DNA from 3 places in the Bacillus sp. UMB0893 genome. Region 2 is predicted to be linked to each of the others. Evidence: riboswitches for the same ligand, from Rfam matches in the RefSeq annotation. Region 2 holds a riboswitch; each other region holds the start of a gene.
The links. A riboswitch is a leader RNA that binds a small molecule or an ion and turns the genes downstream of it on or off. The one in region 2 is predicted to bind thiamine pyrophosphate.

Region 1: it holds a riboswitch for thiamine pyrophosphate, as region 2 does, so the genes downstream of both, tenA (thiaminase II) here and thiC (phosphomethylpyrimidine synthase ThiC) in region 2, are expected to answer to the same signal.
Region 3: it holds a riboswitch for thiamine pyrophosphate, as region 2 does, so the genes downstream of both, CYJ36_RS20015 (MTH1187 family thiamine-binding protein) here and thiC (phosphomethylpyrimidine synthase ThiC) in region 2, are expected to answer to the same signal.

What each region holds. Positions count from the first base shown of each region.
Region 1 is NZ_PKLB01000001.1:107,221-115,104, forward strand. It holds gene CYJ36_RS00495 (FtsW/RodA/SpoVE family cell cycle protein) at 313-1,488, opposite strand; gene mgtE (magnesium transporter) at 1,745-3,112, shown strand; gene CYJ36_RS00505 (monovalent cation:proton antiporter family protein) at 3,132-4,988, shown strand; TPP riboswitch at 5,056-5,165, shown strand; gene tenA (thiaminase II) at 5,237-5,923, shown strand; gene tenI (thiazole tautomerase TenI) at 5,887-6,519, shown strand; gene thiO (glycine oxidase ThiO) at 6,523-7,629, shown strand; gene thiS (sulfur carrier protein ThiS) at 7,634-7,837, shown strand; gene CYJ36_RS00530 (thiazole synthase) at 7,841-7,884, shown strand, end outside.
Region 2 is NZ_PKLB01000006.1:203,632-211,515, reverse strand. It holds gene CYJ36_RS14650 (FAD-dependent oxidoreductase) at 1-979, shown strand, start outside; gene thiC (phosphomethylpyrimidine synthase ThiC) at 1,349-3,079, opposite strand; TPP riboswitch at 3,179-3,288, opposite strand; gene CYJ36_RS14640 (Ger(x)C family spore germination C-terminal domain-containing protein) at 3,383-3,568, shown strand; gene CYJ36_RS14635 (PAS domain S-box protein) at 3,706-5,550, shown strand; gene CYJ36_RS14630 (hypothetical protein) at 5,565-6,467, shown strand; partial or broken gene CYJ36_RS14625 (methionine sulfoxide reductase) at 6,670-6,771, opposite strand; gene CYJ36_RS14620 (GNAT family N-acetyltransferase) at 7,108-7,614, opposite strand; gene CYJ36_RS14615 (hypothetical protein) at 7,618-7,884, opposite strand, start outside.
Region 3 is NZ_PKLB01000010.1:1,891-9,774, forward strand. It holds gene CYJ36_RS20005 (ABC transporter substrate-binding protein) at 1-225, opposite strand, end outside; gene CYJ36_RS20010 (ABC transporter permease) at 242-1,033, opposite strand; gene CYJ36_RS20015 (MTH1187 family thiamine-binding protein) at 1,005-1,298, opposite strand; TPP riboswitch at 1,403-1,513, opposite strand; TPP riboswitch at 1,656-1,757, shown strand; gene thiT (energy-coupled thiamine transporter ThiT) at 1,866-2,438, shown strand; gene CYJ36_RS20025 (hypothetical protein) at 2,541-2,738, shown strand; gene CYJ36_RS20030 (NAD-dependent epimerase/dehydratase family protein) at 2,759-3,646, opposite strand; gene CYJ36_RS20035 (GNAT family N-acetyltransferase) at 3,671-4,201, opposite strand; gene CYJ36_RS20040 (hypothetical protein) at 4,321-5,382, shown strand; gene CYJ36_RS20045 (DMT family transporter) at 5,524-6,426, opposite strand; partial or broken gene CYJ36_RS20050 (AMP-binding protein) at 6,567-7,884, shown strand, end outside.

The DNA.
Region 1 (7,884 bases), on a different contig from region 2:
TAAGCGAGTATAAAACCTTGTGTATTGGTGTCTGGAGCTCCATTACCCAGAACAAATCTGTCATGCCTGAACTAGTGTTTGCGCTTTTCTTATCGTTTAGGAAAATATAAAAGGTAATAGGTTGAAGATTATGAAATAAAGTTATCTACGGCAAGCTCCGGTGCCTAGCTCACTGTGAAAAAGACAATTGCTCAGGAGAAGGCAAAAAGCGCCTTCTCCGGTTTAATGACACTTGATTCTCAGGTGCGTCATTTAACCCGGGTCAATTCCTATTTTCTTCGCGAGCTGACCAAGGCGCCTGCGCTTTTGTTCTTAATCAAACATATATTTTCTTGTTCTAGACCTGACATTTAGGACAATTCCGATCGCAATCATATAGGTTGCAAGTGAACTACCTCCATAACTGATGAAAGGAAGAGGGAGGCCGGTGATCGGCAGTAATCCGACAGTCATGCCTACATTTTGAAATACCTGAAAAGTAATCATGCCAATGACTCCTGCACAAAGGAAGCTTCCAAATGGATCATTGCTTTCAAGGGCAATGTGAATCATTCGGTAAATAAGCAGGAAAAACAATGAAATAACAACACTTCCGCCTATAAAACCAAATTGTTCAGAAATGATGGCGAAGATAAAGTCGGTATGTCCCTCAGGCAAATAGACCTCAAGCTGCTGATATCCTTTTCCATAAAGCTCGCCTGATCCGATTGCCAAGAGTGATTTAATCAGCTGGAACCCTTGTTCACTTGAATACTCATATGGATTCAGCCAACCGTAAAAACGATCTAGCTTATAAGAGGAAGAATCCATAATGTATTTGCTGAAGAAATCCGGAAATGCGAAAAAGGTAAATACGATTACCGACGCAGCCAGCAGTCCGCTTAGAACGAAACTCGCTATAATTTTCCATTTCACTCCTGATACAATGATAAGGGATCCGATAATGGCACAAAACACCATTGTCATCCCTGTATCAGGCTGTCTCAGCAAGAGGAGTATGGGAGGCGCCGAGGCTGCAAATACTTTACCTAGCAGGAAAAGATCGTCTCGAACTGTGTTATTTACATACTTTTCACGATGATCGGTTATGATTTTGCTTAGCACGATAATCATAAATATTTTCATAAGTTCTGATGGCTGGAAATTTCCGATTCCAGGCAGACTATACCAGCTTGTCGCACCCTTAATGGGTTCAACAATTGGCGGCGGAATGACCTCAAGTCCCAATAACAAAACCATTCCAAATCCATATAAATACCATGAGAGCTGTTTAAAACGGTCAAAATCAATGACCATTGTTCCAATAACCGCAATTATACCAATGATGTACCACCTTAGCTGGAGGAAGGCAAAGTTTATATTCTGCAATTTTTCGGGTAGAGTAGGTTGGGCGCTGCTTATCGCAATGGCACTGGTCAGCGCCATTAAAAACATGATAAAGATAAGTGTGTAGTCTAACTGCTGATGTGGGGATTTATCTGTATTCATTGTGTATCCCTTTCTATTAGAAAACTAAATGTGTAAACAAAATTCATCTTTATCAATCTTAGCGAAATTTGATGAATTTGCAAAGGATTCATTTGTAAATCAACGCAAAACATGCTACCTTATCACAAGGAAAATGTGAACAAATGCTATTCTAATGCATGTTTTTCGCATCTTATATAAAATGTATCACAATTTGATGACATTTTGATGACTGGAAGAAATTACAGTAACTTTCTTGGGGGAAGGAGGAGACTCAATGATAGATGAAAGAGAAAAAATAGAAATTGAAACAGAAAAGCTGTTAAATGCTTTAGAGAGAGAAGATTTCGACGAGTTTCGCTCTATGTTTTTGGAGCAGCATCCGTATGATCAGGCTAAAATCTTTGTGAAATTAGAACAAGAGGATCGAACGAAACTTTATCATTATTTGTCTCCTGAAGAGATGGCGGCTCTTTTTGAAAATATTGAAGACGATGAAGACAATTACGAAACATTTTTATCAGAAATGGATCCTCGCTTTGCATCACAAATGCTTGAGCAAATGTATGCGGACGATGCAGTAGACGTTCTGAATGAATTAGATAAAGATCAGGTGGCAAGCTACTTAACGATCATGAACGATGAAGCAGCGCAGGAAATCCGTGAGCTTCTTCACTATGAGGAATTCACGGCAGGAAGCATTATGACGACAGAGTTCATTGCGATCATTGCCAATCAAACTGTGAAGTCCGCCATGCATATTTTAAAACATGAGGCACCTGATGCTGAAACGATTTATTATCTTTATGTGATTGATGAAGAAAAGCAGCTGGTTGGCGTCATTTCGCTTCGCGATTTGATTGTGAGTGATGATGATCTGATGATTGGCGAAATCATGAGCGAAAGAGTCTTTTCCGTTTCCGTTAGTGAAGATCAGGAAGAGGTTGCAAGGAAAATGAGAGATTACAATTTCCTTGCCCTGCCTGTCGTTGATTTTCAAAATCACCTGCTTGGTATTATTACAGTTGATGATATTGTAGATGTTATCGATGAGGAAGCATCTGATGATTATTCAAAGCTTGCAGCGGTATCAGATGTAGATTCTATCGACAGGGGACCGTTGTCAGCAGCTAAAAAGAGATTGCCCTGGTTAGTCATTCTTCTCTTTCTTGGAATGATGACCGCAAGTTTAATAGGTCGTTTTGAAGAGACGCTTGATAAAGTGGCGATTCTTGCAGTATTTATTCCGCTGATTGCCGGAATGGCCGGGAATACAGGGACACAGGCTTTGGCTGTTGCTGTTAGAAGGATTGCAATGGGGGATCTGGAAGAAGGCGGAAACTGGAAAATTATCGTAAGAGAAGCGGGCACAGGCCTTATAAATGGAGCGGTCTGCGGTGTGTTAGTAACCGGTATTGTCTATTTTTGGCAGCATGATTTGTTTTTGGGGCTTCTAGTGGGTATTTCCGTTCTTGCAACGCTTACCGTTGCAACGATAGCAGGTGCTTTTGTTCCGCTTGTGATGCATCGTCTGAAGGTAGATCCTGCAGTTGCTTCAGGTCCATTTATCACCACAATTAACGACATTATTTCGATTCTTATTTACTTTGGAATGGCCACTTTATTCATGCAATATTTAATCTAGAATCAGAAATGGAGGAACTATTGTGCATGGAGCTTCCTTTTCATCACTTGTCATTGTTTTATTAGCAGCATTTATCACTCCGATCTTGCTTCATCGCCTGAAAATAAAAGTGATGCCTGTCGTAGTGGCAGAAATCATAATGGGAATTATTATTGGGAAAAGCGGGTTCAACCTTGTTCAGGAAGATATGTGGCTTGAAACGCTTTCCCTGTTAGGCTTTATCTTTCTCATGTTTTTAAGCGGACTTGAAATTGATTTCACGGCTTTTATTGGGGGAAAGAAAAAAGAAATTCTCCCAAGCGGAAAAGAAGCTCCAAATACTTTTGTTGTTTCTTTTCTGATCTTTATAGGGATTTTCATTTTATCTTTGCTTCTTTCCTATTTGTTTGTGCTGTTAGGTTTTATCGAGAATGTGTTTTTAATGACCTTGATTATTTCCACCATCTCGCTCGGAGTTGTCGTTCCTACTCTAAAAGATGCAGGCATTATGAAATCGAATATTGGGCAAATCATCTTACTTGTCGCAGTTATTGCGGATTTGGTGACGATGATTCTGCTTGCTGTGTTTGCTTCAATTTATGGAGGAGAAAATACAAATACGTGGCTGTTGCTTCTATTATTCGGCGCTGGTGTATGCTTATATTTCCTAGGAAAAACATTCCAAAGCAGGTCGTTTATTGAGACGATGTCCAAAGGGACGATCCAAATTGGGACAAGGGCTATATTTACATTAATCATCGTCTTAGTGGCGCTCTCAGAAACGATTGGCGCTGAAAATATATTAGGCGCATTTTTAGCGGGAGTTCTCGTATCTTTGTTATCTCCCAACAAGGAAATGGTTCAAAAAATGGATTCGTTTGGCTACGGCTTCTTGATTCCGATCTTCTTCGTTATGGTAGGAGTTGATCTCGATGTATGGTCGCTGTTTAAAGATCCGAAAATCTTAATGCTGATTCCATTGTTGTTTATTGCTCTGCTTATTTCAAAAATAGTGCCGATTTACTTGCTGAAAAGATGGTATGACACAAAAACGACTCTCGCTGCAGGTTTTCTTTTAACCTCAACACTCTCGCTTGTCATTGCTGCAGCAACCATTGGAGAAAGAGTCAATGTGATTGACGCCCAGATGTCTGGCGCTCTCATTTTGACTGCTGTCTTAACCAGTATTTTCACACCTATTGGGTTTAAGAAATTATTTCCTGAGCAGCTATCTTCGCAGAAGAAGCTAAAAGTGGCATTTATCGGTGCCAATCAGATGACGCTGCCTGTCACTCGTGAATTAAATACTAGGCTGTATGATACAACCGTGTATCATACGCATGTTGATAAAAATGAGCAGCAGATTGCCGAATCTCTGTTTCAAATACAGGAACTTGATGATTATTCACTTGATACGCTTCAGTCTAAGGGTGTATTTGAGGCAGACATCCTGATTGTTGCTACTGGAGACGAGGATACAAATGCCGAAATCGCATTATTTGCACAAGAGCTGGAAGTTGACCGTGTCATTGCGGCAATCTCTTCGCCGCTGTTAGATGAGCAGCTAAGGGCGAAGAATATCGATGTATTTTCAGTCCTGCTCTCTACAAAAACCATGCTCAGAGCACTAATAGAAGCACCAGGCATTATGAAAATACTGACGAACAACGATTCAGCGCTTTATCAGATAAAAATGAACAATAGGCGCTACGACGGCATGATGCTCCGCAGCTTTCCTTTCACAGGAGATGTCATCTTTGTGCGTATTTTCAGAGAAAATGAGTCGATCGTTCCTCATGGAGATACAGAGCTGAAAAGGGGAGACTTGCTGATATTGACTGGATCAGAAGAATATGTCGATGAACTTAGGCAAGAGCTGGAGTTTCATAAAAGCTGAAAATTGCGGCTTGAAAGATTTTCACAGCATGTTATGATAAAAGTGTAAAATTTAAAAAATTCATATTAATAACCGCTAGGGGAGCCCTTATAGAAGGGCTGAGATTGAAGTTTGCCTTCAAGACCCTCAGAACCTGATCTGGCTAAAACCAGCGTAGGGAAGTGGTGTACAGGTCTATTCATACACCACTTTTCTATGCGAAAAGTGGTTTTTTGCGTTTTGATTTTACTAAAAGGGAGGAAACAAACATGTCATTTTCAAAAGAATGCCGAGAATATGCAAACAAATGGTGGGAGGGAAGCTTTGAGCACCCTTTCGTAAAAGGTATTGGCGAAGGCAGTCTTTCAAAGGATAAATTTAAATATTATGTAATGCAGGATTCATATTATTTAACACACTTTGCAAAAGTGCAGTCTTTCGCAGGGGCAATGGCTCCTGATTTGCACACGACATACCGGATGGCCGTTCATTCGCAAGGGACATATGAAGCGGAACTTTCACTTCATCAGCAATTTTCGGTTATGCTCGGCATCACGGATGAGGAACGCAAGATGTTTAAGCCTGCTCCAACTGCCTATGCCTATACATCACACATGTACCGCTCTGTCGCAACTGGAAATATTGGTGAAGTCATTGCTGCATTACTGCCTTGTTATTGGCTTTACTATGAAGTTGGCGAGCATTTGAAAGAGTGCAAGCCAGGGGATGAAGTATATGAAAAATGGATTGCGACTTATCATGGTGACTGGTTTAAAGAACTGGTTGAGGAACAAATCAATCGACTGGATGAAATCGCTGCCCGTTCAAGTGAGCGCGAGAGAAAAATGATGAAAGAAAACTTCCTCATTAGCTCGATGTACGAATACCGTTTTTGGGAAATGGCAGAGACAATGGAGGCATGGGAACAAAACGAATCCATACTGATCCAAAAATGAAATTGCACCTCATAACTGATGGAGAAAAGAGCATTGCAGAGCTCGTTCGAGTGATTACGAATGTACATACAGCAGCTGATGCGATCCATATTAGAGAAAAAAAGAAAACGGCAGGGGAACTTGTCGTATTAATTGAAGAGCTGCATCAAAACGGAGTGCCCAAATCAAAGCTGATCATCAATGATCGTATTGACGCAGCCATTATGACGGGTGTGAATCAAGTCCAGCTTCCAGCCCATAGTTTTGATGTGAAGCTTGTTAAACAGCATTTCCCGGAGCTTGAAGTCGGCTGTTCCATTCATTCAGCAGCTGAAGCGGTAATTTGTGAAGAAAATGGAGCAGACCGCTTGCTGTACGGGCATGTGTTTCAAACGTCTTCAAAACCAGGCTTAAAAGCAAGGGGAGTTCAGGAAGCTTGGGAAATTGCAGGATCTGTGAGAATTCCTGTTTTTGTTATTGGAGGAATTGTTCCATCTTCTATCTCTGAAATAAGACATTTGAAAATAGATGGAGTCGCTGTTATGTCATATGTATTTTCAGCAGAAGACCCGCTCCAGGCTGTACTGGAATTAACAAAACAGTTAAAAGGGGTGTAAGCTATGAAACCATTATATGACGCGGGAATTATCGGCGGAGGAGTGATTGGGCTTTCCACTGCCTACTATTTATCGAAGTCTGGTCTGAGGGTGGCCGTCTTTGAAAGCGGAAAGACTGGCAGCGGTTCATCAAGAGCGGCGGCTGGCATGCTGGGTGCTCATACAGAAACTGAAGAAAATGATGCTTTTTTTAATTTTGCAAAAGAAAGTCAGGCCCTCTACCCAGAGTTAGCTCAAGATTTACTTTTGGAAAGCGGCATAGATATTCAGCTTCAATACAATGGGATGTACAAACTGGCGATGACAGCTGAGGAGGCGATGTCTTTGAAAAAAAGAGCAGAGCTGGAACCTGATGTTGAATGGCACTCCAAAGAATACGTGCTCAAAAATGAGCCTGATTTAAATGCAACCATTCATGGAGCTCTTAGGATTGATAAAGATGGCCAGGTTTCGCCTGTTTTATTATGTGAGGCTCTCAAACAAGCAATTCTGCAAATGAATGGAAAAATCTATGAAAATACACCTGTATACAAAATAAACCGTTTTAATATATCTAACTATGAAATTAAAACGGCTCAAGGTGATTATTTATGCGAATCTCTTGTTCTTGCAAATGGGGCTTGGAGCAGCTGCATTTTAGATGATTTCGCGCGAAATGCTGCTGTTCATCCTGTAAAAGGAGAGTGTCTTTCTGTTTCGTTGCAGGGAAGCAAGCTTTCATCTACTGTTTTTCATGAGTCCTGTTATCTTGTTCCAAAGCTTGATGGGAAAATCGTTATTGGCGCAACAATGGAAAATGGAAATTGGAATCAGGAGCCCACAATAAAAGGCATTTCGGCTCTCATGGAAAAAGCGAAAAAAATCATGCCTGTGATCGAACATGCCCATTTTCATAAAGCATGGGCTGGATTGAGACCTGGTTCCATTGATGGAAAACCGTATATTGGCAGACTTTCATCCATGCCGAATCTTTTTGTGGCTGCCGGGCATTATCGGAATGGCATTCTGCTTGCTCCAAGAACGGGTGTTATGATTCGAGATTTATTTTTAAATAGAACGATAGACTCCGAGTTTATCCATGCGTTTCAAATAAACCGTTCAGAGAGGTGAGACCTTGAGAGTAAAAGTGAATGGCAGCAGCATCGATATGCAGTCTTCTGTAAAAACAGTTGAAGACATGCTGGCTTTTTATGAAGTAAGCACCAAAATCGTCATCGTCGAGCGTAATTCTGAAATAATCGCTAAAGAAAATTACGGGAAAACAGCGATCTCAAATGGTGATGTTTTTGAGATTGTCCATTTTGTAGGAGGAGGCTGAAACATGTTAACAATTGCCGGAATATCATTTCAATCGAGACTGCTGCT
Region 2 (7,884 bases):
GCCGCTCGAAGGGATTAAATTAAATAATATTGTTCTTTCTAAAAACTATAATCATGCAAATAATATCATTGAAAAAGCGAAAGATGCTCAGAAAATTACAGTCGTAGGAGCGGGGTATATCGGAATCGAGCTGGTAGAAGCATTTGAATCATACGGAAAAGACGTGACTTTAATTGATAGCGCAGACCGGATCCTAAGCAAATATTTAGATCCAGAATATACCGAGGTCATTGAAAATGATTTTAAAAACCGCGGCGTCACACTTGCTTTAGGCGAAACCGTCAGCAAATTTGAGGGTGAAAATGGCAATGTTACAAAAGTAGTGACAACGAAAGGCGATTACGAAACAGATCTTGTTGTTCTATGCATCGGATTTAAACCAAATACAGAGCTGCTTAAAGGTCAGGTTGATATGCTTGATAACGGGGCCATCATTGTTAATGAGTATATGCAAACAAGCAACAAGGATATATTTGCAGCAGGCGACAGCTGTGCCATCCTATACAATCCAACCGGTAAGCATGCTTATATTCCTTTAGCTACAAATGCCGTTCGCATGGGTACACTTGCTGCTAAGAATTTAGTTCAGAAATCGATAAAATATATGGGTACGCAAGGAACATCAGGCATCAAAATTTATGACAATAATATTGCTTCAACAGGAATGACAGAAACGGCTGCTTCTTTTTTGGATATGAATGTGAAAAGTATCACAATCTTAGAAAATGATCGTCCAGAATTTATGCCAACTTATGAACAAGTTACATTAAAGGTTGTGTATGAAGAAGACACAGGAAGAATAGTCGGAGCGCAAGTGATGTCAAAAGCAGATCTGACACAGTCTATCAATACATTATCTGTCTGTATCCAAAATGGAATGACAATTGAGGAACTGGGTTTTGTCGACTTCTTCTTCCAGCCTCATTACAACAAACCGTGGAACTTTTTGAATCAGGCTGGATTGCAGGCAATGCAGTAACATATGAAAACAGCGGAATGCGTGGATTCCGCTGTTTTTTTCTTCATCAGCATTGAAAGGTATTCGGCAATAATTAGGAGGCAGATGGAAAAAAGAAAGTATTTCTCTCAAATCGGAAAGTAATGTTCAAATCTTGGCAAGTAATAATGGCATTTCGGCAAGTAATTTCCCTCTCTGGAAAGTAAATCAGGTTTCGAACGGAAAATGAGTTATGAAACTGGCTGATTAAACCCGAATTCAGAATAAAAGCCTGAATAGCCAAATGTACCGATGAAAAAAATGCTAAAACCTAGTTGTTTCGCCGAAAACATTTTTCAGTGCTTTAACTCATAGGATGTATTTGTAAAACCAGTTGAAAGAGCATTTATTTTATTGATAAATAGCTGATCCGCTATCCACAAATTCCTTTGATTTTTGCCTTAGTCCGTCTTCAATTTCTTGATCACGGACTGTGTTTCTTAAGTCATGTGAAATTCTCATCGAGCAGAATTTAGGACCGCACATTGAGCAGAAATGAGCGGTTTTTGCTCCTTCAGCAGGCAGGGTTTCGTCGTGATATTCTTTCGCACGTTCAGGATCAAGGGAAAGATTGAATTGATCTTCCCAGCGGAATTCGAACCTTGCTTTGGACAAAGCGTCGTCTCTATACTGTGCATTTGGATGGCCTTTGGCGAGATCGGCTGCATGGGCCGCAATTTTATAGGCGATGACTCCTTCACGGACATCTTCTTTGTTTGGCAGTCCGAGATGTTCCTTCGGTGTGACATAGCAAAGCATGGCTGTGCCGAACCAGCCTATCATCGCTGCTCCGATCGCTGAGGTGATATGATCGTAGCCTGGTGCGATATCAGTTGTTAAGGGTCCAAGAGTATAAAAAGGTGCTTCCTGGCAAATTTCCTGCTGCTTCTCTACATTTTCACGGATCATGTGCATTGGAACATGTCCAGGACCTTCAATCATCACTTGAACATCATGCTTCCATGCGATTTTCGTCAGCTCTCCAAGTGTTTCAAGCTCAGCAAATTGTGCTTCATCATTTGCATCTGCAATCGATCCGGGGCGAAGGCCATCACCTAAAGAAATAGAAATGTCATATTGCTTTAATATTTCACAAATTTCCTCGAAGTGAGTGTAAAGGAAGTTTTCTTCATGGTGGGCTAAACACCATCCAGCAAGAATCGAACCGCCTCTTGATACGATTCCTGTTGTTCTCTTAATCGTGAGCGGAATATAGCGCAACAAGACCCCGGCGTGAATCGTAAAGTAATCGACTCCTTGTTCTGCTTGTTCGATTAAAGTATCTCGATAAACTTCCCATGTTAGATCTTCTGCAACTCCCTTCACTTTTTCAAGCGCCTGGTAAATAGGAACTGTGCCAACAGGGACAGGGGAATTCCGGATAATCCATTCACGGGTTGTGTGAATGTCCTTGCCTGTTGATAAATCCATGATGTTATCTGCGCCCCATTTGATCGCCCACGTCATTTTTTCCACCTCTTCTTGGATAGAAGAAGTCACGGCTGAATTTCCAATATTGGCATTGATTTTGACATGAAAGTTTTTGCCGATGATCATTGGTTCGCTTTCTGTATGATTGATATTTGCAGGAATGATGGCCCTGCCGCCCGCGACTTCACTTCGAATGAACTCAGGATCCATATTTTCACGAATCGCGATAAACTCCATTTCGGGTGTAATGATTCCTTTTCGTGCATAGTGAAGCTGAGTGACGTTTCTGCCTTTGCGGGCTTTTAGTGCTTTTCTATCAGCGGAAAATACATTCCCTTTATCCGTTTGGTTCACCTGATAGCCATTGTCCTCAGGTTTAATTGTTCGTCCAATGTATTCCTCGGCATCTTCGCGTTCGAGGATCCATTTTCTTCTGATTTCTGGCAGACCTTTATTAATATCAATGATTGCTTTTGAATCTGTATAAGGTCCACTCGTATCATACACAAGTACTGGTTCATTATCCTGTGACAAACTAATTTCCCGAAACGGAACGCGAATGTCCTCTCTTGATCCGATTTTGTACGCTTTTCTGCTGCCATCAAACTGTGTTTTAAATGCGAAATTCAATCTTAACTCCTCCTTGTAAATAGTTAGTAGGGTTTCGATCAAAACCTGCGAAAAGAATAGAAAAAGGGTTCTGCATGAACAGAACCCTTGGGACAGTATGTGTAAAAACCAAAAAGATTGGCCTACGCCACACTGCTTCCCTACGCTGGTATGACCCAGATCAGGTTCAAAGGGTCAAAGAATCATGTTCTTCTCTCAGTCCAGCATCATGGACTCCCCTAGCAGAATGAAAAAATATTCATTTGTTAGCAAATATAACAGCTAAAAGAAAAGGCTGCAAGTGATATTTTTCACAATTTAGAATTCTCCTGATAATATTGGGGTTTGCAATCAGAGGAAACAGCAGCTAAGCTTCAAGCAGCCAAATGCGACTTTTTTGGTATTGACAGAGAGCTTATTGCCTACCATCCAGCTATCTGGAAAAAGGTAAAATGGGACGAAGATTATCAAAATGGCCTGATTGAACCAAAGGTAAGTGTGGAAATAATCCATCATGGTATTATTAATTAAATGGCAATCAGCTCAGTTCAATCATACAATACGGGCCATTCCTATTTTAGGTTACTAGGGACTTCGGGCAGTACCTTATATTTTGAAAATTTGATATATTAAAGGTGTGACTGTATTTGGAGGAGGATGGACACATAATGAAGAATCTGGACCAGAATCATGAAGAGAAAGTCCTTTCTCAGGAAAAACTTGAGGATTTTAGACAGGTCTATCTTAACCAGCTTGAACACTCTCCTACAGCATTTTTGATACATGAAGGCCGGAAATGGAAGTACATAAATTCTGCTGCAATGAAACTATTAAAGATCACCTGTAAAAGTGAACTGATAGGAAAGCCGATTTGGAACCTGATCGATCCCCAATATAGAGAAACAATTGAACAGAGAATTACGGAAACGAATAATGGAGTAACGCCGTCTTCAATGGAACAAATTTGGTACACAAATGAAGGTCTGCCCATTGTTGTGGAAGTGACCAGTTTGCCAAGTGTATGGGGTGACAGCCTTTCAACACAGGTTATCATCAGAGATGCATCAAATAAGAAAAAATTAGAAAAGGAACATGAAGATACTATAAAAAAATTCCGGCTGATAACTGGAAATATGCGGGATATAGTCGGACTGCTTGACGACAATGGACTGTTTACCTACGTTTCACCCTCCTATAAAGAAGTGTTAGGGTATGATCTTTCAGAAACTGTAGGGGACAGTCCATTCCAGTTTGTGCACCCGGAAGATCGTGAACTCATTTCAGGACAATTTTATAAAATGTTCAAGGATCATAGCCAATTAACGGTCGAATATCGGTATTTATGCAAGGATGGTTCTTACGTATGGCTTGAGTCGCATGGGATTCCTGTCGCTGAAAATGAATCCTTAAAGCTTGCTATCGTGATTTCACGCAACATTACAAAGAGAAAACAAACGGAAGAAAAGCTGAGAAAGAGCGAAAGCAAGTATCGGATTATTTTAGAGCACAGCAACGATTTAATTTGCGTTGTCGATTTGGAAGGAAACTATAAATATGCATCACCCTCCTACGAAAAAATTCTTGGATACGATCCTGAGAGTATGGTAGGACAAAACGTATTCACTTATATTCATGAAGATGATAAAAAAATGGCTGAGGAAATTGTAGAACGGCTATTCACAACAAAAGAACCTTTTACAATCCCATATCACAAGGTAAGTAAATCAGGACAAGCTGTTTTGTTTGAGGGAAAGGGAATGGCGGTCCTAAACAAGCATGGGGAGCCGGAAAGCATAGTATTTATTTCAAGAGACATTACAGAAAAAAGAAAAGTTGAGGAGTATATGCGCAATTACGAAAAGCTCTCTGTATTAGGAGAGCTGGCAGCGGGAGTCGCGCATGAAATCCGGAATCCGCTCACATCCATAAAGGGCTTTTTTAAGCTATTAACCGAAAAAGAATGCGATCAGCAGGATCAAGAATACCAGAATGTCATCATAGAAGAGTTAAGCAGGATCGAGCAGATTATCAATGAGTTTATGGCTTTGGCCAGACCGCAGGCGGTTCATCTAAAAGAATCGGCTGATATCGTGCAGCTCCTTAAAGATACGGTTATTCTGTTAAATCCTGAAGCTGCATTAAAGAACGTTCACTTTGATCTGCAATTTGATTCTGATGGTTCTTATATAGAATGCGAAAAAAATCAAATGAAGCAAGTTTTCATAAATGTCATGAAAAATGCTATCGAAGCAATGCCAAATGGGGGTACCCTAAAAATAAAGGGGCAAGAAAAGGAGCTTGTATCGTATCAGCTTACCTTTGAGGATAATGGAACAGGAATCGATGAACACCGATTAAAAAAGTTGGGAACTCCTTTCTTTACAACAAAAGAAAAAGGCATTGGACTTGGGCTTACGATCAGCAATAAAATCATTACAGATCATAAAGGACAATTTAAGATGGAAAGCGAAATTGGCAAAGGGACAAGGGTTATAATTACACTGAAGAAATAATGGGGGTCAGGATAATGAAGCTGTTTACAAACGAACAATTTCATAAAGCTCGTACATTTATGCTTGAAAAAGCACGCAAGGTTGACCGGGCATTATATCTTTTTGAGTTTGAGAATGGGGCAAAAGAAGATGTCATAACAGAATTAGAGGTATTTCAAAATCGTGATGGCGGCTTTGGAAATGGGCTTGAACCAGATTTTAGATGCGAGGAATCATCGGCTATGGCTTCAACAATTGGCTTGCAGTACTTATCAAGAGTCAAAGCAGATGAGGGGGACGCGATTCTTAAAGATGTCATCGCCTATTTCCTTCAGACATACCAAAAGGACATCCCAGGCTGGGAAAAAGTGCCGCCTGAAGTGGAATCAGCACCAAGGGCACCTTGGTGGAACTACCAGCAGGGAGGATCAGATTGGGGAAATCCAAATGCTGAAATCCTCGGCTATTTTTACGAGTATAAGAGTTTGATCCCTGCAAATCGATTATCGGGGCTTACAGATTACGCCATCAGCCATCTTCAAAACCAAAAGGAATATGAATTTCATGAATTGCTGTGCTACCTAAGACTAGCAGATAAAGCATCCCAAGATATTCTCCGTGAAATGACACCTTATTTGGATGAATTTGTAAACAAATGCATTGTCGAGAATCCGGAAAACTGGGGCGGGTATGGGCTGCAGCCTGCAGGCGTTATCCACTCTCCAAACTCCAGATATTATCCGTTATTTGCAGAAAGCACAGAACAAAACATAGATGCCATCATTGACCAGCAAACGGAGGATGGCAGCTTTGAACCAAACTGGTCATGGGGACAATACGAAGACACATGGCTCCTTGCAAAGGAAGAGTGGAAGGGCTGGATCACACTTGAGAAATTAAGACTGCTGCGTGAATTTAACCGAATTGAGGGATTATAAAAAAACTTCAGTGCTTCCGCTGAAGTTTTTTACTTAATACCCCAGCGAGACATAGGGTTCCAAGGATCATCAACCAATATCTCAACAATCCCATTCCGAATGGTGCCCTAGAAACCGGGAAAAGTGAAATGCAGGTCCCCAATAGAGCGATATGGTGCCTTTTCAGACACAGAGAAAGCCCCCGTTTTCCACGGATGTATTTCTAAAATAATTTGATAAACTCCTCATATCCTTCTTTCTCCAGGTCTTCACCAGGTACAAAACGCATTGCAGCTGAATTCATACAATACCTTAGTCCTGTTGGCTTTGCTTGAACGGCAGTACTGCCTGCTGATCTCGTGAATAAAGCTTCTCCGCCCTTGAACAGCACAAATGTAAGAATTGGAATCAGCACGATTGACATGATAATCTTCACACTTCTTTTTTTCAATCATCCCATCCTTTACATGTTTAAAAAGGAAACGTGTCAGCAGTTAAATAGGATCATTTAGTCTTCCTCTTTATCGTACAAAATTTGAGGATTCATGAACAGCTTTAACGCTCCAGACATCTTTGATATGCAGAGGCAGGCATTCAAAAAAACTTGTTTGTGAACACATAAAAAAACGGGTGATAAACGTTGCGTCTATCACCCTGTCCATTAAATGCTTCTTATGTAGCGTATGCTTTTATATGTTTCATTTTTGACATTTCCAAATCTTTCCAGTTCTTCTTGAAAAGTAAAGCCGCGAGCCTCGTAGAATGGAATGCCTAAATCGTTTCCTTTTGCTACAGAGACTCTCTGTTTGGATGCGCCATATTTTTTTTGATCCTCTGTTATGGCGTTTAAAAGAAGGGTTCCGATCCCTTCTCCGCGTCTCTTTGGATCAAGGTAAAGGACATAAAGTTCAGCTGTCGTATCATCAGCCATCCCGCCTCCGCCTGCACCAACCACATGATTATGTTCAATAGCAGCAAACCAGCCATTCCAATAGCGGCTATGCTTGATAACTTCATCAGAAATGCGCTTTTCATTGTAAAACTCTTCAATTACTCTATCAATATAATTAGAGCTGTGTGAGTGTTGGTACGTGTTCCTATACCCATCACTGCAGACTTGGATGATGCCATGGACATGTTCCGGTTTTCCTTTTAGAACCGTAATCACCCATTAATCCTTCACATGGTTTTTTACTCTTCGGGAATAAAAGCTGAAAATAAATACTACCATGGCACAAGCAGAACCTGCCATAACGAACATTCCGTCAAACGTGTTGTGACTGCCTGTTAGTTGCCACAATTTAAATGGAATGACCAGAACGACGATGCTGATAATTATACCTAAATAAATTTTGAGGATATTTTCACTCGTATTTTTACTTGAACCTTTCAGCTTTGCAAGTGAATCTAAAACAAAGACCAAGAGCAGCAATGCTGC
Region 3 (7,884 bases), on a different contig from region 2:
ATCGGCACTGACTCCCTCGCCTGGTTCTACGATTTCGACATCAAGACCTTCTTCTTCATAGAAGCCTTTCTCTTTTGCTGCATAAATACCTGTGTGATTTGTGTTAGGAAACCAATCAAGCATGATTTTCACTTTTTTCAATTCATCTTTAGATGTATTTTCCGCAGAGCTGCACCCTGAAATGATGAACATTAAGCTAAATAGAGTGAATACAAGTTTCTTCATTTTTTCTTCCCCCGTGCTAATTAGAATACTTATCCTGTTTATATTTCCATGGCATCATGACTCTTGCCAGTAATTCAATGATTGCGAATATGATTAAACTTAGTCCTACAATTAAGATGATTGTTGCAAATACTTTTTCTGTTAAAAAGGACTGGGAAGATCGCGTTAAAAGAATGCCAAGACCCTGACTCGCACCCAGCCATTCTCCGATAACCGCTCCCATGACACTGTATGTTCCCGCTATTTTTAACCCAGAAAAAAAGAAAGGTGTTGCAGCTGGAAGCTTTAATTTCAAAAACATTTGTCTGCGGCTCGCTCCAAGTGTTTTCATGAGCTTTACCATATCCCTGTCGACTAAACGGAAACCGTCAGAAAGATTGATGGCTATCGGAAAGAAACAGACAAGTGCTACGACAATCACTTTAGGAAAAATTCCGAAACCAAACCAAATAATAAGCAACGGAGCCAGCGCAATAATTGGGATAGTTTGCGAAAGAACAAGCAGCGGTTCAATTGATTTTCGCACCAAGTCAGATGCGTCTATTAAAATAGCAATCAGTACGCCTGCCGTTATAGCTATAAGCAAACCGAGCACCGCTTCTGTCATCGTCTGCATGGTATGCCCTGCTATCGTTCCTCTCATCTCTGCGAGCGTCATAAAAATAGCTGAAGGGCGCGGCAGGATCCACTTTTCTATCTTTGTGACGATAACAGCAATTTCCCACAAAAAAAGGAATGCCAGCAGCACAAATCCCGGCAGTGCCACTCCAGAAACAGATTTAATCACGGTATTTTTTAAGTTTTTCATCCATCGTGACTCCTTCATTTGGACGGTAATGGATCTTCATATGTGTCATCACCTCTGTAGCACCAGCTGAAATGCAGGCATCCTGCGCTTTCTTCACGATTTCAATCAGTTCATCAAGCTCCCCTTCCATCACAGTCTCCATTGCGCCAACCTCGTATTTGACACCTGACTGCTGAACCACTTCAATCGCTTTGTCTACAATCTCATATGTATTGCCTCGTGATGATTTAGGCAGCACTTGAAATGCTAGATTTACACTGGCCATTTGTTATCCCCCTCTTTTATCTTCTAATATATGAATTACTGATCTAACGACAAAAAAGGCTGCCACTAGGGCAGCCTTAACGCATTCGCAAAGTTCTGGAAAAATAACGCTTTTTCCTCAATCCCTCCGCTGGCATTACCCAGATCAGGTTAAAGGGTCGATACAAGAATCAGTATCCTCTCAGCCAAGTTCACTCAGCTCCCCTGCATATATTCGATTCATTGTGACTATAGCAACATTTAACAAGCTTGTAAAGATGGCGGATTAGCATTTCCATTATTTTCTGAAAAAAATATGAATTTATCCTTGTCGAATTTTGCAACATCCTGTATAGTAGTCTCTAAATCATATATTGCATTTGACCACTTGGGGAGCCATTCGGCTGAGAGTGAACGTATTGTTCAGACCCATAGAACCTGTTTAGTTAGAGCTGACGTAGGGATGTGGCGATGGATTCAAGTGATAACCCAACCAAAGCAGTGCGTGGAAACCATCCGACATTCCCCGCATTGCTTTTTATTATGGAAAAAACAGCCCCGGTCAGATGCTGGAAAAGGGGTATACATGATGCAAACAAATACGCGGCTTGTCTTTTTAGTAGAGGTTGCTATCCTTGGTGCAATTGCATTTTTGCTTGATTTACTAACAAGCTACATTGGAAAAATGCCGCAGGGCGGATCCATTTCGCTTGCGATGGTTCCTGTCTTGATTATGGGTTTCCGTCATGGAATAAAAGGCGGATTGCTGACAGGATTCTTACTCGGACTCCTTCAGACAATTATGGGCTATACGACAATCGTTCACCCTGTACAAGGTTTCCTTGACTACTTTGTTGCATTTACAGTTGTGGGTGCCGGCGGCATATTTTATAAACAAGTACAGAACGCAATCAATCCTCTTAACAAAGGACGCTTGATTGCATATGTTGCAGCAGCGGCCTTTCTCGGAAGCTTGCTGAGATTCGCAGCTCATACAATAGCTGGAGCAGTTTTCTTTGCCGAATTTGCCGGAGATAAGCCTGTGCTCATCTACTCTGCGGCTTATAATGCTTCTTACATGGTTCCTACTTTTATTATTTGTTCCATTATACTTGTACTCATGCTGACTACTTCTAAATCATTAATTTTAAAAAGAAAATAGATTCTATTTTAATACACCGTTCTTTTTCGGTATTTTTTATCATAATCTCTCATTTTCCAGCATGTAATAGGAGTAGTAGAGTTCACTTATGGAGGACATATTATGAATCTATCCTACTTATTAATGCTAGTTACACTTTTATTGTCGCTCATTCACTTTATTTACGGTTATATTGAAGCGATCAGAATTAGCAATGAAGACGGTCCTGTCAACGGCTGGTCTGTGATTTTTTCATTTCCGCTCGGATTTGTTTTCGCTTACTTTGCTACGATGTTTCATCAGCAGATTCTGCCTCATTAAAATAAAGAAACGCGACACAGTCACGTTTCTTTTTTCATTACTTCTATTAAACGATTTACATACGGATCCAATTCCTGAAAAGAGTATCCTGCTTCAGCAGCCTTTGACACATCGAGCGTCCAATCACCAGGCAATCCATAAGGTGAAGCATTTTCCTTCGTAATCTCTTGTGTCAAAATCACATTTTTCCCGACTGCATCTTCGATTTTGCCAAGCAATTGATTTAATGAGAGACTTTTTTCAAAAGCCACATTGTATGCACCTGTTAATGCGTTTCTTCCAGCCGCATACAGAAATCCTGCTGCGTCCTCCGATGACGTATAGCTATAAAAATAGCCAGGTTCTTTGATTCCAATCTGCTCCCCATTTTTCACTTTTTTCACATGAAATAAAAATCGTTCGGTATAATCATCGGTTCCTATAACTAAAGCTGGCCTTACCGCAGTAATCGGCACATCAGCATTCTGAAAAAGATAAGCTTCCGCACTGCGCTTTGCTTCCTGGTATCCTGCCATACCTTTATAGTCCTTGCGCTCGTTAAAAGAAGGTTCATACGAAAATGGATCAAAATCCTCTTCCGTTCGCCCTCTCCCAAATTCATAAACGGCCATTGTAGATGTAAAGATATAGTGCTTTATTTTACCATGCAGCGCTTCATATGAAGATTTAGCCTCAAGCGGTGAAAAGCAGGATTGATCATAGACGGCATCCCACTCTTTTTCATGAAATGCAGTCTGCATTGATTCTTTATTTTCGCGATCAATGATCAGGCGCAGGACCTTATCACCAAAGTCATCGGGCGTTACGCCTCTTGTTGCAATCGTAACTTCCACGCCATGTTCCAGCAGTTTTTGAACAAGCCGTTTTCCGAAAAATTGAGTTCCTCCAAGAATTAATGCACTCTTCACAGTGATCCCTCTTTCAATTTGAATTCAGACCTTTTCCTTTAAAACAGCAGCAAGCTTCTGCAGATCCCTCCATCCTAAAGCTGTTTCCTGATGATCCTCCCCTTCTATCGTATAAACATCTTCTGCCACCTTTTCTGGTAAAAAACGTTCGTAAAAGCCTTTCGAAGGATTTGCATTCATTACCCATAGCAGCATAGATTGATGGTTCTGCTTAATGAGCCCTTCTGCAGCAGCCAGCACAAGCTTCCGTCCGATGCCTGATCCCTGTACTTCTTTTAAAAGGTAAATTGCATATAATTCTCCATCAAAATCAAATTCCTTCGTCCGTTCTGGTCCGAAGCTGACAAACCCTACAATCCTGCCATTTGTATCTTCTGCAACAACTACTGAATCTGGACTTGCAGAAGCCCAGAGCCTTTCTCTGCTTTCATATGTCATTTTTTCTAAAAAAGATTCCGCTACAATTCCTTTATACGTCGTTCTCCAGCTATCCACATGAACAACCGCGATTTGTTTCGCGTCCTCTTGTGCTGCTATCCTGATCGAATATTCCATATTTTTCACTCTCCTACATGAAAATTCGACAGAAACGATATAATTCCTACTCTTAAAAGGACTTTCTATTCAATAAGAAGAATATCTTAAAAGACTACTTAACATTCGGAGGCTCACACTTGAAAATACTTCTGCATCTTTTTTTAACGATTTTATATATCATCCTTTTTACCGGCATGTTTTTCGGTCTATTCCTCTTTTTAAATATTCGCGACAGCTTTATTGCGGGTGCCATCATTACCATTTTGCTGATCGCTATGTTTGTCTATTCCATTTATCAAATTATCAATCGCAGACAAAGGAATCTTCTTTTCTTAAAAGGTCTTTCAGGTTCGATTTTTTTGTCGATCACAAGCATCTGTCTGTTCATTTCTTTATTTTTTGTAGGGCTTATGAATGTGATGATCACTCATTTCAACGATCAGACATTAGGTCCCCTTGAAAAATTTGAACTTCAGGTTAATGCATATCTCCCAGTTGACCCTTATGCGGAGCATAAAAAAACCGCTGAAAGGAAAGAGATTGATCATTTAAATGTCTTTTATTCCCCAGAACAAAAAAGGGATATAAAGCTTGTAGAGAATGAATTTGAAGAAGCCCGGCAAATAAGCGAGCGTTTGTTTGGAGAGATTGAGGATAAACCGATTGACTTAATTTTGCTTAATGAATCCCCGGACTCGCTTAAGGATTTAGACTATGTTGATTACTTGGGGTTTTATGATCCAATCAAAGAAACAATGGGAGTCATTATTCCAGAAGATGCTGATATCTCGTCTCCGCTTATGGTACAGACGTTCTACCATGAATATGCCCATTACTTTTTTGATCAGGCTTTAGCAAAAGAAAAAATAGACATCATAAAGATTCCGATCTGGTTCAATGAAGGTGTGGCTGAATATGCGGGCTATAATGGCTACGTTCCGCAGATTCCTTTAACAGAGATTACTCCTTTTGACAAATTAAAAATTTCTCCCAACTGGACGAAGGCATTGGAAGATAACGCTGATGTGTATACCCAAAGCTACTATGCTGTTCAGATTCTGACAGATGAATTCGGGGAAGGAATCATTATGGATCTGCTGAAAGAAACAAAGAAAACAGGCAGCTTCGAGGAGGCTTTAATAAAGAAAACTGACTACACATACAAAGCTCTAGAGCGGAAAATCATGGAGAAACATTAGAAAAGCGCAATGCCCGTTTAGCGCAGGCATGACAAAAAAGAATCCGGCAGAAAAGCCGGTTTTGACTTTTCCAGCGGATTTTTTCTGGACGAGGAGCTGGGCGATTCCGCTCGCAATCATTGTGCAAAATTTTATACTTTTTTATAATGCCTGTTCACTAGAAATCTCAGCAACTTCTTTCTTTTCAAAAAGAAAGAGCAGCACTCCTGCGATAATGATGGCACCGCCTATCATTTGTGTCAGGATGACCGTTTCCTCCAGAAAATAATAAGCAAGAATAATTGATCCAACTGGCTCAAATAAAATGGCGACTGAAATCACGTTCGTTGAAATCCACTTCAAGGACCAGTTAAACAGCGAGTGACCAAGCAAAGTCGGAACAATTGCAAGCAGCAGGAAGTAGAGCCAATCCTGCCCTGGATAACCGGTGAGCGGATAGTTTAAGAAAACACAGTACAAGAATAGCGTCACAGAGCTGGCTGCATAAACGATAAATGTATAAAGTGTCAGAGTATGGCGTTTTCTTACCCCTTGGCCAAAAAGCAAATAAGCGGTAACCATGCCACAGGCAGCAAGCGCAAGAAAGTCTCCGAACAACGCAAGTCCGCTGATCTGGAAATCTCCCCAGCTGATTACAACACTGCCGGCGATGGCGAGCAATGCGCTGAGGATAGCCCGCAGTGAAACCTTTTCTTTGAAAAAGAAGTAGGTCCCTATAAATGCGAACAATGGCTGCAATGTAACCAGGACTACAGAGCTCGCTACAGAGGTGTAGTTAAGCGATTCAAACCAGAGAATAAAATGAAACGCAAGCAGCACACCAGCTACTATCGAAAAGCTCCAGTCTTTTCTCGTTAATGTTTTTAAGTGCGGCAATGATTTTGCCAAAAAAAGAGGCATAACAATCAGTGTCGAGAAAAATAAGCGATAAAAAGCAATGACCGGCGCAGGTGCAGAGGTCAATTTTACGAAGATGGCAGACGTCGATACCGCAGCGACTCCAATGGCAAGTGCAAGATATGGATAAAAATTAGTTTTGTTCATGATGGTTCCCCTTCTAAATATGTGTCTTCTCTATTATACTGCAACTTCATCCGCATATTTTAGAGAATAATAGTTTTTCAAATTTTCTAATAATAGTTTATAATGAAAGCGTAACCAATCTTTTTGTACAGGGAGGTCCTATGCAGCCATTAAAAAATGTAACAATCGGCAACTTATTGAAAGAAACGGTTTCAAAATACGGAAGTCAGGATGCAGTGGTGTATTCAAAGGAAAACATCCGCTTTTCGTATGATGAATTTTATGACGAAACAACAAAGCTCGCAAAAGCGTTAATGGGTCTTGGCGTGAAAAAGGGAGAAAACCTGGCTATATGGGCTACTAATGTTCCAGAATGGCTGCTGCTGCAATTTGCATCAGCACGCATAGGCGCTGTGCTCGTCACTGTCAACACAAGCTATCAAAGCAGTGAACTTGAGTATTTGCTGAAGCAATCAGATTCCACCACTCTTTTTTTAATCGATGGCTTTAAAGGAACATCCTATGTCGACATTGTCCGCTCTATCACGAATTCAGCATCTGCTGAAAAATACATACAAACTGAAGCTTTGCCCCACTTAAAAAACCTCATTTACATAGGAAATCAGAATGCACCCGAAGAGATGTACACCTGGAATGAGCTGTTGAATCACGGATCAAAAATTACAGATGAAGAGCTTGCTGAAAGAGAGAGCCTCTTAACGCCTGAGGGGGTCATCAATATGCAGTACACCTCAGGCACAACAGGTTTTCCTAAGGGTGTTATGCTGACTCACCATAACATTGTCAACAACGGTTTCCTTGTTGCAAGCTCTATGAATTTAACCAATCAGGATCGATTATGCATCCCTGTTCCGTTCTTTCATTGCTTCGGATGCGTACTTGGAGTTATGGCGTGCGTATCTGTCGGGGCTGCGATGGTTCCAATCATCGAGTTCGATCCAGACCTTGTTCTCCAAACAGTCGAAAAAGAAAAATGCACCGGACTGCACGGAGTTCCGACGATGTTTATTGCCGAGCTGAACTCTCCAAACTTTAAAAACTATGATCTATCCACATTAAGAACGGGAATCATGGCTGGATCAACCTGTCCGATTGAAGTCATGAAAAAAGTGATCAATGAAATGGGAATGTCAGAGGTAACCATTGCTTACGGCCAAACTGAATCGTCCCCTGTCATCACACAAACCACAGTGACAGACTCGATTGAACGCAAGGTAGAAACCAAACCGTCGGCAAAGCCCATCCTCACGTTGAGGTGAAAATCATTGATCCGCTGACAGGAGAAGAAGCAGCACCTGGTGTTCAAGGTGAACTTTGCACAAGAGGCTACCTTGTCATGAAAGGCTATTACAAAATGCCTGAAGCAACAGAGGAAGCGATTGATAAAGAGGGCTGGCTGCATACCGGAGACTTGGCCACAATGGATGAGCATGGCTATGTCATCATTACCGGACGCCT